Linked DNA regions of Neobacillus sp. PS2-9. The protein of the gene in region 1 binds, or shares a complex with, the protein of each later gene. Links are inferred from orthologs where the notes say so. Each region holds a gene or a part of one and is shown in the gene's direction. Other genes may lie near its edges. The genes, in order: holB, holA and dnaX.

Evidence for each region.
Region 2: holB (region 1) and holA share a complex: the UniProt entries of both Bacillus subtilis proteins name them as parts of the DNA clamp loading complex. The link is inferred for Neobacillus sp. PS2-9 from one-to-one orthologs.
Region 3: holB (region 1) and dnaX share a complex: the UniProt entries of both Bacillus subtilis proteins name them as parts of the DNA clamp loading complex. The link is inferred for Neobacillus sp. PS2-9 from one-to-one orthologs.

The regions. Positions count from the first base shown.
Region 1 is NZ_CP133269.1:5,186,706-5,189,745, reverse strand. The notes cover bases 1-2,879. They hold holB (DNA polymerase III subunit delta'), read left to right. Parts: upstream 1-875; coding sequence 876-1,883; downstream 1,884-2,879. Other genes in these bases: yabA (DNA replication initiation control protein YabA), read left to right, coding at 2,657-2,879; RCG25_RS26000 (PSP1 domain-containing protein), read left to right, coding at 1,876-2,703; RCG25_RS26010 (cyclic di-AMP receptor DarA), read left to right, coding at 499-828; tmk (dTMP kinase), read left to right, coding at 1-354. Outside these bases: more of yabA, read left to right, coding at 2,880-3,040. UniProt on the Bacillus subtilis protein: DNA polymerase III is a complex, multichain enzyme responsible for most of the replicative synthesis in bacteria.
Region 2 is NZ_CP133269.1:1,594,550-1,597,642, forward strand. Bases 147-3,078 are described here. They hold holA (DNA polymerase III subunit delta), read left to right. Parts: upstream 147-1,070; coding sequence 1,071-2,087; downstream 2,088-3,078. Other genes in these bases: RCG25_RS07835 (DNA internalization-related competence protein ComEC/Rec2), read left to right, coding at 147-557; RCG25_RS07840 (YqzM family protein), read right to left, coding at 631-765; rpsT (30S ribosomal protein S20), read right to left, coding at 2,142-2,402; gpr (GPR endopeptidase), read left to right, coding at 2,625-3,078. In the rest of the region: more of RCG25_RS07835, read left to right, coding at 1-146; more of gpr, read left to right, coding at 3,079-3,093. UniProt on the Bacillus subtilis protein: Part of the beta sliding clamp loading complex, which hydrolyzes ATP to load the beta clamp onto primed DNA to form the DNA replication pre-initiation complex.
Region 3 is NZ_CP133269.1:6,300-9,445, reverse strand. Bases 160-3,144 are described here. They hold dnaX (DNA polymerase III subunit gamma/tau), read left to right. Parts: upstream 160-798; coding sequence 799-2,490; downstream 2,491-3,144. Other genes in these bases: recR (recombination mediator RecR), read left to right, coding at 2,910-3,144; RCG25_RS00045 (YbaB/EbfC family nucleoid-associated protein), read left to right, coding at 2,521-2,844; tadA (tRNA adenosine(34) deaminase TadA), read left to right, coding at 160-288. Also shown: more of tadA, read left to right, coding at 1-159; more of recR, read left to right, coding at 3,145-3,146. UniProt on the Bacillus subtilis protein: Part of the beta sliding clamp loading complex, which hydrolyzes ATP to load the beta clamp onto primed DNA to form the DNA replication pre-initiation complex.

The DNA.
Region 1 (3,040 bases):
TTATGTGATCGGTTTGTTGATAGTTCACTAGCCTATCAGGGGTATGCAAGGGGCCTAGGAATTGATGAGGTATGGTCTATTAACCAGTTTGCCATTGAAGACTTAATGCCCCAGTTAACAATCTACTTTGACATTGAGCCAGAGTTAGGGTTAAAACGGATTAACAAAAATAAAGAAAGAGAGATCAATCGTTTAGATTTAGAAAATCTCGAGTTCCATCAAAAGGTAAGAGACGGATATTATCTATTAATGGAACGTTTCCCAGATCGAATTGTGCGTATTGATGCATCCGGTACAGTTGAAGAGGTCTATGAACAAACAGTAAAAATGATTAATGAGAAACTAGGAAAGTAAAGGCCTACAGTTGTTAGGCCTTTTTTTGACATATCAGAATTAATCCCGTGTTCCTATCTATAACAAATGTAAGCAGGACAATAACCTGTTATAATATAGGTAAGAAAACTTTTGCCGAAAAATTAAGAAGAGAGGGTGTTCCACATGAAACTTATCATTGCTGTTATACAAGATCAAGATAGTAACCGATTATCAAAGGCTTTAATAGAAAATAATTTTAGGGCGACAAAATTAGCTAGTACAGGTGGGTTTTTAAAATCGGGGAACACCACTTTTATGATTGGGACGGAGGATATTCGAGTTGACCGAGCACTTCAAGTTATTAAAGAAAACTGTAGGGCTAGGGAACAGCTAGTGTCACCAGTTTCACCTATGGGTGGAAACGCAGACTCTTTTGTTCCATACCCCGTAGAAGTAGAAGTCGGCGGTGCAACAGTTTTCGTTCTTCCAATCGAACAATCCTTACATTTTTAATTTGATGAATACCTTAAGCTATCTTAAACAGTAAGTGAGTGATTACATTGGTCAAAACATGGGATCAACTAGAAGAGCTACAGCCAACAGTCCTAAAAATGTTAAAAAACAGCTTAGTGAAAAATCGAGTGGCCCATGCGTACCTATTTGAAGGCATGAGAGGAACAGGTAAAAGGGAAATAGGCATATTGCTAACAAAATCCCTTTATTGTGAAGCGCTAATCGATGGTTACAAACCATGTGAATCCTGCAATAATTGCCGACGAATCAATAATGGAAATCATCCGGATGTTCATATTGTGGAACCGGACGGGCTATCTATTAAAGTCGATCAGATTAGGAATCTACAAGCAGAGTTTGCAAAAAAAGGTGTAGAATCTTTGAAAAAAGTATATTTAATCTCATATGCTGATAAAATGAGTGTAAGTGCGTCTAATAGTCTTTTAAAATTTCTTGAGGAACCTAATCCTGGAACAGTAGCCTTTTTATTGACGGAGCAAATGCAACAAATATTACCTACTATTCTTTCTAGGTGCCAAATATTAGCATTCCAACCTTTAGCCCCTCAAGTGATGGTTAAAAAACTGGTCGAAAACGGTGTAAAACCAACTAAGGCGCCATTACTAGCTCAGCTTACAAATAATTTAGAGGAAGCTCTTAAATTAAATGTCGATGAATGGTTTGCACAAGCCCAAAAAATAGTGTTAAAATTATATGAGGTGTTGAAAAAAAATCCGTTGGAGGCAATGGTCACACTCCAAGGGGATTGGTTTTTACACTTTAGAGAAAAAGAACAAATTAATCGTGGTTTAGATCTTTTACTTCTTATCTTTAAGGATTTACTATATATACAGCTAGATAAGCAGGAGCAAATTGTTTTCATTGAAGAAAACGAGCGGTTAAAACAGTTTGCCTTGCAATCATCTGGACGGCGCATATCGGATCAAATGTCAGCTATTCTTGATGCAAAAAGGAAGCTGCAGGCAAATATGAATCCTCAGCTGATGATGGAACAGCTTGTGTTAAAATTGCAGGAGGGATCTTCATTTGTATGATGTTGTAGGAGTACGCTTTAAAAAAGCGGGGAAAATCTATTATTTTGATCCAGGAGAGCTCTCCATTCAAAAGGATGACTTTGTCATTGTTGAAACAGTCCGTGGCGTTGAATATGGAAAGGCTGTCATTGCTCGTAAACAGGTTGAGGAGCACGATGTCGTCCTTCCATTAAAAAAGGTGGTCAGAATTGCGGACCAAAAGGATCGAATGATTGTCGAAGAAAACAAGTTTGCAGCCCAGGAAGCTTATGAAGTATGTAATGAAAAAGTCAATGAACATCAGCTGGATATGAAACTGGTGGATGTTGAATATACATTTGATCGAAATAAAATCATCTTTTACTTTACTGCCGATGGAAGAGTAGATTTCCGTGAGCTAGTAAAAGATTTAGCAGCTATTTTTCGGACACGAATTGAATTGCGACAGATTGGCGTACGTGATGAAGCCAAGATGCTTGGGGGCATCGGCCCTTGTGGAAGAATGCTGTGCTGCTCCACATTTTTAGGTGATTTTGACCCTGTTTCAATTAAAATGGCGAAGGATCAAAATCTTTCATTGAATCCTACCAAAATTTCTGGCTTATGTGGCAGGTTAATGTGCTGCCTAAAATATGAAAATGATGAATATGAATCTGCAAAAGCACTACTTCCAGATTTAGGGGAAATCATTGAAACGCCACAAGGTACAGGAAAAGTAGTAGGATTAAATATATTAGAGCGGGTGCTTCAGGTTGAACTAAAGGAACAAGAGCGGGTTCTGGAGTATACTTTGGATGAAATCACTAAAGAAGGTGCCTTTTCTATACAATCCACAGATTAATGAGGTGGAAGACGTGGATAAAAAAGAAATTTTTGAGTCAGTAAGTAATATGGAAACACAAATTGGACATCTTTATCAGAAGCTAGGGGAATTAAAGCAGCACCTAGCCGAAATACTAGAAGAGAATCATTATTTAAAGCTTGAAAATGAACATCTGAGGCGCCGTTTAGATGTAACCACGGAAAATGACAAGAAAGAAATAAAGAATAAGAAGGGGATAATCCCTGAAGCATCTCCTGGGGTAAAACCATTTGATGTTGGTGAAGGATATGATAACCTCGCCCGTCTTTATCAAGAAGGGTTTCATATTTGCAACCTTCATTTTGGGAGCTTGCGT
Region 2 (3,093 bases), 3.6 Mb from region 1 along the record:
CTATTTTAGAAGAGCTTAAGGTCAAACAAATCTTAATACCCTCGGTTATTGCTCCGTCTGAAACAGAGCTTGATATCATTAAAATAGCTAAAAAGAAAAGGATACCTGTTATAAAAGTTGCGGCCGGGGATCATTGGAATATTGATGAATTTGAATTCTTTATCCTTTCTCCGGAAAGAAATTTTGCGGGTGAAAGAAACAGTGGGTCAATTGCCTTTGTTTCAAGGTTAGGGGGACGGAATTGGTTTTTCGGGGGAGACCTTGATCAGGAAGGAGAAGAGAAAATTATTAAGAAATATCCAAATCTAACAATTGATGTACTTAAGGCAGGACATCATGGAAGTAAGACATCGAGTGCTGAATTATTTATTCATCAAGTTAAACCAAAGACAGTTTTAATTTCTGCCGGTGAAAAAAATCGTTTTGGTCATCCACATCAAGAAGTGCTTGAGCGGTTAAAAAAAGTCAATGCTACCATTTACCGAACTGATTTACAAGGAGCGATTACGTATCGTTTTTATAAACAGAAAGGAACCTTTTCAACCTTCTTACCATAAGATAAAGCATTCAATAAGAAATAAAAAAAGACTGCAAGGTAGCAGTCCTTGATTACGGTATGTAAACCCTTCATTATGAACCGATAAGCTTAATAACAGTTGCGATAATGAACAATAAAGCAAAGAAGCCAAAAGAAACCCCAAATCCTACTCCAGAATCGATAGCGTCGTTACGTTTGCTTTGCACGTTTTTTTCAAATTGATTCACAATCTACCCCTCCTATTTTCAAAATATAGTATAAGCTATTTGGCTGAAAAAATCCAGCCTCCCTTTACCGTTTTCCTGTAATGACAAGAGTTGTCAAAATACTATGATTCAGTTAAGGCTACACTATTATTACGTTAGGAACTCCGCCAGGCAATTACAGATCCTAGGGCTGAATATTGCAGGCGTTCATTATAGATCGGGAATTGGCACTTATTAGTTAATTGCTAATTCCCTTTAAGTACTTGTCAAATCGTCCAAGCTTCATTACGATAAGATGTAAGTGAAATGAAGGGGAGCGCTGGACAATGGTATTGGATATTTGGAGGAGAATCAAAAAAAAAGAAATTGCTCCTATCTATTTATTATATGGAACAGAGGCATATTTAATCAATGAAACGAAGCAACTACTTCTTAACCGTATATTAGACGAAGAAGAGAAGGACTTTAATTTTTCTGCATATGACTTAGAGGAGACTCCCATTGATGTGGCATTGGAGGATGCAGAAACGTTTCCTTTTCTAGGTGAAAAAAAAGTTGTTTTTTTACATAATCCCGTATTTTTAACTGCTGAGAAAACGAAGGAAAAGGTTGAACACGATTTAACAAAACTTGAAGCCTACTTGAAAGAACCAGCCCCGTATACGGTGATGGTTATTTCAGCGCCATATGAAAAATTAGATGAGCGAAAAAAAATCACGAAAGAACTGAAGAGAAACGCAGAACTAGTAGAAGCTAAAAAGTTAAATGAACATGAGTTGAAAAACTGGGTGAAGGATCGTGCGGCAGGAAATGGAATTGAAATTGAAGCGAATGCTGTTGATCAATTACTTGCCTTAGTTGGAACAAATATGTTTATGCTAACCACAGAAGTGGATAAGTTGGCTTTGTATGCAGCAGACCATAAAAGAATTGATGTGGATTTAGTTGAAAAATTAGTGGCCCGATCTCTTGAACAGAATATTTTTACCTTAATTGAGAAAGTGGTTCAACGAAAATTGGATGAGGCACTACGGATTTATTATGATTTGCTAAAGCAAAATGAGGAGCCAATTAAAATCCTTGCCTTACTAGCCGGGCAATTTCGCTTAATTTATCAAGTAAAGGAACTCTCTAGAAGAGGGTATGGTCAACAGCAAATTGCTGGTTACTTAAAAACCCACCCGTTTCGTGTCAAATTAGCAAGTGGGCAGGCAAATAAATTTACAGATGAAGAATTAGCTAAACTTATGGAATGGCTGGCTGAGGCTGACTATCAAATGAAAACAGGCGGTATGAACAAATCCTTGCTTATCGAGATGCTATTGTTTCGTTTAAAAAAGTAAAGAAACATAAAAAAACGATTCCTGAGCGGAATCGTTTTTTTATTGCGCGCTATATTATAGAGCGTTTGACTTTTTCATTAGACGTGATTTTTTACGAGCAGCAGCATTTTTGTGGATAAGACCTTTTGCAGCAGCCTTGTCTAATTTACTAGCAGCACTTACTAATGCTTCTTTTGCAGCAGCAGCGTCGTTAGTTGAAACAGCAGCTTCTACTTTTTTAACAGCCGTACGCATTGCAGATTTAGCAGTTGTATTTTGAGCATTACGAGCTTCAGTTGTTTTAACACGCTTAATAGCAGATTTAATGTTAGGCATTACATTCACCTCCTACAAAGAATCGAGACTATATGAACTCGACTTTACATTCATCAATAATAATTCAGAACAAGAAGTATTTTATCAAACGATGGCCTATATTGCAATACACAAATGAAAAGTGATAATTATTTAACTTGCATGTTTTGAAGTGAAGAGGGCAAAAATAGGGAATAGTTTCTATTTTATGGAGAACATGTTAGGAGTGAATTGTGAATGAGTATGAGTGAATCAATCGACTTAAGTCAATACTCGGTTAGAACTGACCTAGCCATTGAAGCAAGGGAAATGGTGATAGCTGGTAGAAAGGGGACTGTCGAGCAAGAGGAAGACCTTTCACAAATTGAGGGAGTAATAATTAAGGAAAAAGATGTTGACGATATAAAAATTTCTTTGGTTGAGGTAACAAAACAAGGAGAGCAGCAGCTCGGGAAAAAAGCAGGAAGATATTTAACGGTAGAGGTGCAAGGAATCCGTCAGCAAAACACAGACACACAGCACAAGGTAGAGGAAATATTTGCTAGGGAATTTGCTCATTTTCTAGAAGGGTCTGGAATTAAGAAAACAGACTCGTGCCTCGTTGTTGGACTGGGAAATTGGAATGTAACTCCAGATGCTTTAGGGCCAATGGTTTGTGAAAACCTTTTAATTACAAGACATCTCTTTCAGCTTCAACCTGAAAATGTGGAGG
Region 3 (3,146 bases), 5.2 Mb from region 1 along the record:
TGGCGGTTGGAGAATGCCACCTTATATGTGACACTCGAGCCATGTCCAATGTGCTCAGGTGCCATTATATTATCAAGGGTAAAAAGAGTGGTATATGGTGCGAGTGACCCAAAGGGCGGATGTGCAGGGACGCTCATGAATCTTTTACAGGACGACCGTTTCAATCACCAAAGTGAAGTGACAAAGGGCGTGTTAGAAGTTGAATGCGGCCAATTGCTCTCTGATTTTTTTAGGTCGCTAAGAGAAAGGAAAAAACTTGAGAAACAACGAAGGAACGGAAAGGAATAGAAGATTTACAATAACTTACAGTTGATTAATATTGCTTTTTTTCGAGATTGGTTGTATATTAGAAAGGCGTCAGATACGACGCACTAAACTTAGTTATCAACTTTGCCGTGCTAGGTGGGGAGGTAGCGGTGCCCTGTACCCGCAATCCGCTCTAGCGGGACTGAATCCCTTCCCGAGGCTAATGGCCTGTAGGGTCTGCCTTAAGTAAGTGGTGTTGACACCCGGGTCCTGCGCAATGGGAATCCATGAACCATGTCAGGTCCGGAAGGAAGCAGCATTAAGTGGACGCTCTCATGTGCCGCAGGGTTGCCTGGGTCGAGCTAACTGCTTAAGTAACGCTTATGGGCGTTAGTCGAAGGAAGGTGCACGGCAGTTACATATGTATATAAATCAACTCATCTCAGAATGGAGATGAGTTTTTTTGTGAACTCTTATGAATACACTTTGAAAAAATGAAAATGGATGCGTTATAATGGTTAGGATGAATTATTTTGAAGGGGGCGGTGTCAGTTGGCTTATCAGGCTTTATATCGTGTTTGGCGTCCGCAGGCATTTATCGATGTAGTAGGACAAGAACATGTTACGCAGACATTGCAAAACGCCCTGCTTCAACAGAAGATATCACATGCCTATCTTTTTTCTGGACCAAGAGGAACAGGTAAAACGAGCGCGGCTAAGATTTTAGCAAAGGCAATTAACTGTGAGCGAGCACCTGTATCAGAACCATGTAATGAATGTGCAGCCTGCCGTGGAATTACCAATGGAACGATTCCAGATGTGCTAGAGTTTGATGCTGCTTCCAACTCTCGTGTGGAAGAAATGAGAGATGTATTGGAAAAGGTCAAATTTGCACCGACTGCTGTTACCTATAAGGTTTACATCATTGATGAGGTACATATGCTTTCCATTAGTGCTTTTAATGCTTTATTAAAAACATTAGAAGAACCACCGAAGCATGTCATTTTTATTTTAGCTACAACAGAACCTCATAAAATTCCATTAACGATTATTTCTAGATGTCAGCGGTTTGATTTTAGACGCATCACAGCTGGTTCTATTGTGAAGCGAATGAAATTAATTGTTGATGAAACAGGCGTAGTATGTGATGAGGATGCCTTGAAAATGATTGCCCGTGCAGCAGAGGGCGGGATGCGTGATGCCTTAAGTCTATTAGACCAGGCAATATCCTATAGTCAGGATCGGGTAACGGTAGAGGATGCCTTGACCGTGACCGGCTCTGTATCCCAAGGGTTCTTGAATAAATTATCAAGCTCATTTCAAGAAAAAGATGTGGCGAGTGGTTTAGAGGCGCTTGAGGAATTATTATTTCATGGTAAGGACCCAACGCGATTTATCGAAGATTTGATTTTATTCTATCGAGACATGCTGCTTTATAAAACGGCACCAAATCTTGAAGAGTCGCTTGAAAGAGTCATGCTTGACGATGAATTTCGCAGGATGGCGGAAGCCACTCCTACCGGACAAATCTATCAGGTCATCGACTTCTTAAATAAAACACAACAAGAAATGAGATGGACGAACCATCCGCGGATATTTCTTGAGGTGGCGATTGTGAAGCTCTGTCAAATGGAAAGTATAGAAAAGGAAGCAGCACAGCCTTCCAATGTCGACCATTTGTTATCTAGGATTGAACAACTAGAAAATGAACTAGAGCAATTAAAAACCAGCGGGATCACTGTTACCTCACAAGATGCAGCACCGCAGCAGCAAAAACCAACTCAGAGAGTGTCCAGGAAAGGATTCCAGCCTGTAGTTGGTAAAATCAATGAAGTATTAAAGGTAGCTACCAAAAACGATTTAAATCAGATTAAAGGTAAATGGGGCGAAATGCTGGCAAGCTTAATAAAATCGCACGCAGCCTTGTTAAATGATGCGGAGCCAGTTGCAGCTTCGTCGGATGCCTTAATTATAAAGTTTAAGCATGAAATGATTTGTCAAATGGCAACAGATAGGAAGGATTTTCAAGAAGCGATTACCGGTGCACTTCAAAAATTAACTGGTAAAAGATTTCTATTCTTGGGTGTACCCGAGGAACAATGGGGAGCCATTCGCGAAAGTTTCTTGAACAGTCAGCATGGTGAAGAAGGAGAAGTCAGCGAAACAAGCAGGAAGGATGAGGAACCTCATATATCTGAGGCAAAAAAACTTTTTGGCGCTGAGTTCGTAGAAATAATAGAATAATAATAACTTACTATATGGAGGTAATGTGTAATGATGCGTGGCGGTGGAATGGGAAATATGCAAAATATGATGAAGCAAATGCAAAAAATGCAAAAGAAAATGGCGGAAGCTCAAGAAGAATTAGGTCAAGAAAAGATTGAAGGAACTGCTGGCGGCGGTATGGTTAAGGTTGTTGTAACCGGTCATAAAGAAGTGGTAGATGTACAAATTAAACCTGAGGCAGTTGACCCAGATGATGTAGAAATGTTGCAGGATCTTGTGTTAGCAGCTGTAAATGACGCCCTTAAAAAGGCTGAAGAGCTAACAAACAATACAATGGGCCAATTCACAAAGGGAATGAACCTTCCTTTCTAAGCTTGATTAAACCAAAAGAGGCTGTTCTTACGTGCAGCCTCTTTTATTAAAGGGGAAAAATAGTAATGCATTATCCTGAACCGATTTCTAAGCTCATCGACAGCTTTATGAAATTGCCAGGAATCGGCCCGAAAACGGCTGCACGCCTGGCCTTTTATGTGTTAAGTATGAAAGAGGACACCGTCCTTGATTTTGCAAAAGCGCTTGTGAATGCAAAGCGTAATTTAACGTATTGTTCTGTTTGTGGTCACATCACGGATCAGGATCCTTGCTATATATGTGAAGATCAACGCAGGGATAGA